2 regions of the Rhizobium sp. NZLR11 genome follow, and region 1 is predicted to be linked to the other one. Evidence: predicted binding sites of a transcription regulator. Region 1 holds the regulator's gene; the other holds the start of a gene.
The links. Region 1 encodes PhoB, which activates phosphate uptake and scavenging genes when phosphate is short. Its sites were predicted from a motif close to TGTCATNNANCTGTCAT; they were not measured.
Positions count from the first base shown of each region.

Region 2: HJB83_RS07385 (alpha-D-ribose 1-methylphosphonate 5-triphosphate diphosphatase) is a predicted target of PhoB. The motif match lies at 2,391-2,407, and genes of this name have one in related genera.

Region 1 covers NZ_JABDWD010000024.1:17,037-20,739, forward strand. Annotated here, with positions in the region: gene pstB (phosphate ABC transporter ATP-binding protein PstB) at 1-399, shown strand, start outside; gene phoU (phosphate signaling complex protein PhoU) at 444-1,157, shown strand; gene phoB (phosphate regulon transcriptional regulator PhoB) at 1,290-1,973, shown strand; gene HJB83_RS29030 (GcrA family cell cycle regulator) at 2,151-2,684, opposite strand; gene HJB83_RS29035 (aspartate aminotransferase family protein) at 3,108-3,703, shown strand, end outside.
Region 2 covers NZ_JABDWD010000003.1:225,278-228,980, reverse strand. Annotated here, with positions in the region: gene HJB83_RS07390 (acyltransferase) at 1-800, opposite strand, end outside; gene HJB83_RS07385 (alpha-D-ribose 1-methylphosphonate 5-triphosphate diphosphatase) at 1,164-2,333, opposite strand; gene HJB83_RS07380 (PadR family transcriptional regulator) at 2,555-3,175, shown strand; gene HJB83_RS07375 (NAD(P)/FAD-dependent oxidoreductase) at 3,180-3,703, shown strand, end outside.

The sequences.
Region 1 (3,703 bases):
CTCGACCAGATCGTCGAGACCAGCCTGCAGCGTGCCGGCCTCTGGAACGAGGTCAAGGACCGCGTGCATGAATCCGGCACCGGCCTGTCCGGCGGTCAGCAGCAGCGCCTCTGCATTGCCCGCGCCGTCGCCGTCAGCCCTGAAGTCATCCTGATGGACGAGCCCTGCTCGGCGCTCGACCCGATCGCCACCGCCAAGGTCGAGGAACTGATCCACGAACTGCGCGAGAACTACACGATCGTCATCGTCACCCACTCCATGCAGCAGGCCGCGCGCGTCTCGCAGCGCACCGCCATGTTCCACCTCGGCAATCTCGTCGAGGAGAACGACACCGACAAGATGTTCACCAATCCCGACGATCCGCGCACCCAGGACTACATCATGGGTCGCTTCGGTTGATTTTGGCGACACCAAGCCTTCCCGTTATTCGAGGATAAAGCCCCATGGCATCGACACATATTTTTTCTGCCTATGATGATGATCTGAAGTTCCTGTCCAGGCGGATTTCCGAAATGGGCGGCCTGGCCGAGCAGATGGTCAGCGAGGCCGTCCGGGCGCTCGTCAACGGCGATACCGCGCTGGCGCAGAAGGTCATCTCCGACGATGTGATCCTCGATCACGCCGAGCGAGAAATCGGCGACAAGGCGATCGTTACCATCGCCCGCCGTCAACCGATGGCCTCGGACCTGCGCGAAATCATGGGTTCGATCCGCATCGCCGCCGATCTCGAACGCGTCGGCGACCTCGGCAAGAACACCGCCAAGCGCGTCATCGCCGTGCAGAGCACCGGCGTTCCGCGCAAGCTCGCCCGCGGTCTCGAGCATCTGTCCGAGCTGGCGCTCGTCCAGCTCAAGGAAGTGCTCGACGTCTACACGACGCGCTCCGCCGACAAGGCCAATGCGATCCGTGAACGCGACAACGAGATCGACGCGATGTACACCTCGCTGTTCCGCGAGCTGCTGACCTACATGATGGAAGATCCGCGCAACATCACCAGCTGCACGCATCTGCTCTTCTGCGCCAAGAACATCGAGCGCATCGGCGACCACGCCACCAACATCGCCGAGACGATCTACTACATGGCGACCGGCGCACAGCCGGAAGGTGACCGTCCGAAAGACGACAGCGCCAACACCGTCGGCGCGGTCACGGAATAAAGCCCATACTAGCCGTTGCGTGCGCGCCCATCCGGGCGCGCAAAGAGGTCGCAGCCACCTTTCTGAATTTGCGCAGGATGCATTGCTTAAATCACCCCGGTTTAAGGAACATGCGCGAGGAGACCGACAGGCATGATCCCGAGAGTTGCAGTTGTTGAAGACGAGGAAGCCTTGAGCGTGCTTCTTCGCTACAATCTCGAAGCGGAAGGCTTCGAGGTCGATACTATCCTTCGTGGCGACGAAGCCGAAATCAGGCTTCAGGAGCGCACGCCCGACCTGCTCATCCTCGATTGGATGCTGCCCGGCGTCTCCGGCATCGAACTCTGCCGGCGCCTGCGCATGCGGCCGGAAACCGAACGTCTGCCGATCATCATGCTGACGGCGCGCGGCGAAGAGAGCGAGCGCGTCCGCGGACTGTCGACCGGGGCCGACGATTACGTCGTCAAGCCGTTCTCGACCCCGGAGCTCGTTGCCCGCGTCAAGGCGATGCTACGCCGCGCCCGTCCCGAGGTGCTGTCGACGGTGCTGAAATGCGGCGATATCGAACTCGACCGCGAAACCCATCGCGTCCATCGCAAAAGCCGCGAAGTCCGCCTCGGCCCCACCGAATTCCGCCTGCTGGAATTCCTGATGTCGTCGCCGAGCCGGGTCTTCTCCCGCTCGCAGCTTCTCGACGGCGTCTGGGGCCACGATATCTATGTCGACGAACGCACCGTCGACGTCCATGTCGGCCGCCTGCGCAAGGCGCTGAACTTCTCCAACATGCAAGACGTCATCCGCACCGTCCGCGGCGCCGGCTATTCGATGGAAGCCTGAGGGGTTTCCGATAAAGTCGAGCAAGCTCTGCCCCTCACCCTAACCCGACCGGGGTCGAGCCACTCGTCTCGACCCCGGTCGGTGCCGGCAGGCGGATGAGGGGCAGCCACACCCAACGTACTCACATAAAAAAACGGGCCTTCCAGCCCGTTTTTGCATGTCGACAATGTCACCCGTTCAGCTCGCCCGCGCTGCCGCCCGGCGGCGTTCGTTGACGGGCTGGTAGGCGAGTTTCTGGTGATAGCCGCAATAGGGTGAATTGTCGGGGGACTCGCAGCCGCAGAAGTGGAAGTCATCCTTCAGCGGATCGCCGACCGGCCACTTGCAAGTGCGTTCGGTCAGTTCCGTCAGGCCGAGGCGGCGGGAGATCGGCACGACCACGTTGCCTTTCGGCACGTATTCCATTTCCTCGACCGTTTCGATCTCGATCTCTTCCTTCAGCATCGTTGCGCCCTGCTGGCGGGTAACGGTGCGGGTGGTGATCCGAGAGGCGAAGTTCGGCGCGCGCGGCGCCGATGTATTGCGTTTCGGCGTTCGGGCCGTGGCGGCCGTGCCGCCGGCCTTGGCGCGGCCCGGAAGGCTCAGGCGGTGCACCTTGCCGATTACAGCGTTTCTGCTGACACCGCCAAGTTGCGCCGCGATCTGGCTGGCGCTCAGTCCTTCGGCCCAAAGCTTCTTGAGTTTCTCGACCCGCTCGTCTGTCCAGTTCATGCCCTGTCTCCACCTTCTGCGTTGGTGATGGCAGAATCCCTCACCGTTGCCTCGGAAGCTCCGAAACAAGAAACGCTTGATCAATTTTGGTGACTAGTTCCGCCGCATGCAGTCTAGTAATTGAACTTTAACCTAGTGTGAGCGTGACTCCGTGACAAGAGTCGCATGAATCCGGATGAATCGAATTCGGAGTTTTCCCCAACTTGCTGCCCCAGCGTGTCATTTCTGCAATAAAGCCTGTTGAAGGTCGAAAACACCGCTGTACAACCTTGCTGCATGCGCTAAGGGCGCAGTTTTGTTGACATTGCAGCGCGAAAAGGAAATAGTACCGCTGGCCGCCGCAAGGCGGCATTTTTAATTTTTCGGGCCTGGTTTTCTTAGCCGGAGTCCGTTGCTTGATAACTCTGATCGGGAGACCGCGCCATGGCTGAAGCCGCGCCGCTTTATGACACCTACTCTCGTGCCCCGCTGCGGTTCGAGCGAGGCGAGGGCGTGTGGCTGATCACCGAAAGCGGCGAACGTTATCTCGATTTCGGCGCCGGTGTTGCCGTCACCTCGGTCGGCCACGGCAATCCGCATGTGGTCGGCGCGCTGAAGGAGCAGGCCGACAAGGTCTGGCACCTCTCCAACATCTATGAGATCCCCGGCCAGGAGCGTTTGGCCAAACGGCTGACCGACGCCACCTTCGCCGACAAGGTGTTCTTCACCAATTCGGGTGCTGAAGCGCTCGAATGCGCGATCAAGACGGCGCGCCGTTATCAGTTTTCCAACGGCCATCCCGAGCGCTTCCATATCATCACCTTCGAGGGCGCCTTCCATGGGCGGACGCTCGCGACAATCGCCGCCGGTGGCCAGGAGAAATATCTCGAAGGCTTCGGCCCCAAGGCGCCGGGTTTCGATCAGGTGGCGTTCGGCGACATCGAAGCGGTCCGCGCCGCGATCACCGATGCGACGGCGGCAATCCTCATCGAGCCGGTGCAGGGCGAGGGCGGCGTGCGTCCTGCCACCCCCGAATTCAT
Region 2 (3,703 bases), on a different contig from region 1:
AAGAAATCGTACATGTTTTTGGAGACAGCAAAGGGGAAAAATAAAACCCCTATCAGGATGAAAAGCGGGATCTGAGGTGGAACCGTTCCGACAAGACGACTGATTTTCCAGCGAAAAATCAGAACACCACCAAGGAACGAAAAGCCGACCCTGACAAATCCTTCAAGGAACGCTTGCCAGCTGGCAAAGCCGACCGGACCAATAGAACCTTCGAGGGTGACGACCAGGAAAAGCGCTGCTGCCAATAATATGAGCGCCGCTGCCTCATGCTGGAAACGAATTCTCCGGCGAGCGGCTGATCCGTACACCCCGCTGGCGAACATCTCAAAACAGAGCGACCAAAGTGGGTTGTTGATCGCGAACGCCTCTTGCCCCGCCAGAAGCCCTAACGGCAATAGGAGTAGTGCACCTAGAGCCAGAATCGGGACGTCGGCGAGTGGGATACTCGGTGTTGAAGTAAATAGCGACGCGACAACGCCCAAGCCGACACCAGCCACGATCAAGGGGTAAAGGCGCAATAGACGCTTCAGGAAGAATGCACTGCTCCGCAGAACGCCCGACTTTAATTTTTGATCGTACCTATGAGCGAGAACGAAGCCGCTAAGGCAAAAAAAGAAATCCACGGCCAGAGAGGCGTGGGAATTAAGGCCGAATCCGAAAGCCTGGCTGGCATGCAAGAGAACCACGGATAGCGCAGCTACCCCCCGAAGTTCATCCAGAAAGAAAAAGTAGTTCTTCAATTTGCGAGCCTTGCTAGCGAGACTCGCATCACCAAACCGTATGGTACGCTGAGCCACCATCGTGCAGTCCGACCGGGACTTGGCAATGGCTCACCCAAACCTTGGCTCATCATATCGAGATCCCCATCAGCTGGCGCTGGGATAGTGATGCCGTGTGACAAGTCAGAATCGTCGACGGCGTCGACTCTCTCGATCGAGGCATTCGGACTCAACGTTTGCCGGTCCCAAAGCTATTCATATTTCCCCAGCCCAGTGGCCCGCCGGACGGAATCCAGCGCCCTGAAGTTGCAATTGCGGTAACCGTTGTCGATGAGCGTAGATTACAAATTGAATTTTCAATTGCAAGTGAAATTTATGCGCTCACTGGACGAGTGATGCACCGTGACTTCGCAGACGTTCCAGGCACCTCAGCAGGGAGTTGAGCTATGCCGCCAGCGCATGTATAGGATGCAGCGTGCCGTCGCTGTAGACGAAGCGGCCGGCGCGGAACGTCGCACGGATGCGATGGACCTCGCCTGGCTCAACCACGACCAGATCGGCGCGCTGGCCGATGGCGATTTCGCCGCGATCCAGGAGGCCGGCGGAGCGGGCGGCATTGCCGGTGGCCATGGCGACGGCGGCCGGCAGTCCACCCTCCACCATGTCGGCGAGCTTGAAGATGCCCGGCACGAAGGCGGCCGGGTGATAGTCGGCGGCGATGACGCTGAGGAGACCGGCCCTTGCGGCATCGAGGGCGCTGAGATTGCCCGACATCGACTGGCCGCGCAGCGCGTTCGGCGCTCCCATCAGCGTCCAGAGGCCGCGCCGGCGCGCCTCCTCTGCGGCGGGCGCCGTCACCGGAAACTCGCTGATGGTGACGCCGAGGTCGTGCATCTCGGCGACTTTTTCGACGCTGTCATCATCATGCGAGGCCAGCGACAGCTTGTGCTTCAGCGACAGCGCGACGATCTCCTTCAGCTTGGCCTCGATGTCAGGATTGTTGCGCATGGCGATGCGCTTGGCGACGATCTCGGCTGCCATTTCCTCGGAGACGGCGCGGCGCTCGGAAATGCTGAGGATGTAGCTTTGCAGGTTGTTGTACTGGCCCTGGCCCGGCGTGTGGTCGGTCAGCGAAACCATGTCGATCTGGTCGGCATTCAGCAGGCGTTCGAGCGCCGGAGCGGCGCCGACATTGGTGATTTCGTAGCGGGCGTGAACGCGGTGATCGATCAGCAGATTGTCGCGCAAGCGGTTGATGCCTTCGATGACCGCCGAGGTCGTCTCCAACGAGCGGACGTGACCATAGACGCTTTCGGTGGCGAAGGAGACGGCGGCAAAGGCCGTGGTGACCCCGGCGGCGGCAAGCTTCTTGTCGAGTTCATGAATGCCGAAATCGATCGGCATCGTCGCGTTCGGGCGCGGCGCGATCTCGCGCTCGATCATGTCGCCGTGCAGATCGACGAAGCCCGGCATCAGCAGCCGACCGCCGCCGTCGATCGCCGCCCCGGCAACCGGCTCCGGCCTGATCTCGGCAATGACGCCGTCCTCAACACGCACGGAACCTTCACTCACCACCTCGTTTGGGAGAACGAGGGTGAAATTGCTGAGCCACATGGGCTTTCTCCTGACCGCATCGGATGATTGACAGACCGCAGCGGATAGAACCGCTTCGTGACAGTCGTATGAAATTTCGAGCACACTCACCTTAAAGCGGAAACTTGCGCTTTGGAAATGGTCCGATGCGCCGCTCCATGAATTCACGGTCACCGATCCAACCGAGTACCCTGTCCAACAGCCAGTTGACTAGTTATAACTTAACTAGTAATACTATGACTATGACCTTAATCAAACGCTCACCAGTCGCGCTCGCTGTCCTTGCAATGCTCATGGAAGAGCCGCTGCATCCTTACCGAATGCAGCGGCTCATCAAGGAGCGCGGCAAGGATGAAGTGATCAACGTCACGCAGAGGGCGAGCCTTTATCAAACCATCCATCGGCTCGAGCGCGAGGCATTGATTGCCCAGCAGAAAACAGTCCGGGATGACAAGCGTCCCGAGCGGACCGTATACGAGATCACCGAAAAGGGCCGCGACGTTGCGCTGGCATGGATCCGCGAGATGTTGTCGACCTTGACGCGGGAATATCCGGAATTCCCCGCAGCCGTATCATTTCTTGCTCTGCTGACGCCGAACGATGTGTTGGGTCTGCTTGAGCACCGGGCAAAAGCCATCGAGTCGGAACTTCGGCGGATCGACGGGCTCCTGCGGGAGGCGCAGGCCGTACCAAGGCTCTTCCTACTTGAGATGGAATATCTCCGAGCGCTTCACGCGACCGAGTTGTCTTGGGTCAATGGCGTCATCGGGGACCTGCGCGCCGGGCGCATCACCTGGACAGACGAGTGGCTCAGGCAGATTGCCGTCGAGTTCTCCACCCACTCCAAGCTCGACAAGGACTAGCACCATGAAGGTTTTGATTATCGGCGCCGGGACTGGCGGTTTGGCACTCGCTCATCTGCTTAAACAGGCTGGCGTTTGCATTGCGGTGTATGAGCGCGACATCGCACCGAACGCCGACACCGGCGGCTATCGCGTCGGTATCAGCCCGGCTGGGAGCCGAGCGCTAAAGGCCTGTATACCCAACGAACTCTACGACCTCTATCTTACCACATGCGCCAGGTCGCCATGCTATTTCAACATGTTGACGGAACAGCTTGGTGAGGTGCTGAGCTTCGACATCGGTGATGCGGCTGCGAATACTCTTGACGGTGAAAAGAACGTCGTTCGAAAGACGCTGAGGCGGGTTCTGCTCAGGGGGCTTGAAGACAACGTCTCCTTCGGCAAAGCGCTTCAGGGGTACGGACGTAACGCCGACGGGTCCGTCACCGCTTGCTTTCAGGATGGAAGTCTGGCGACGGGAGATGTTTTGGTCGGCGCTGACGGCACGAACTCTGCTGTGCGCAGGCAATACTTGCCGGAAGCGCGTCT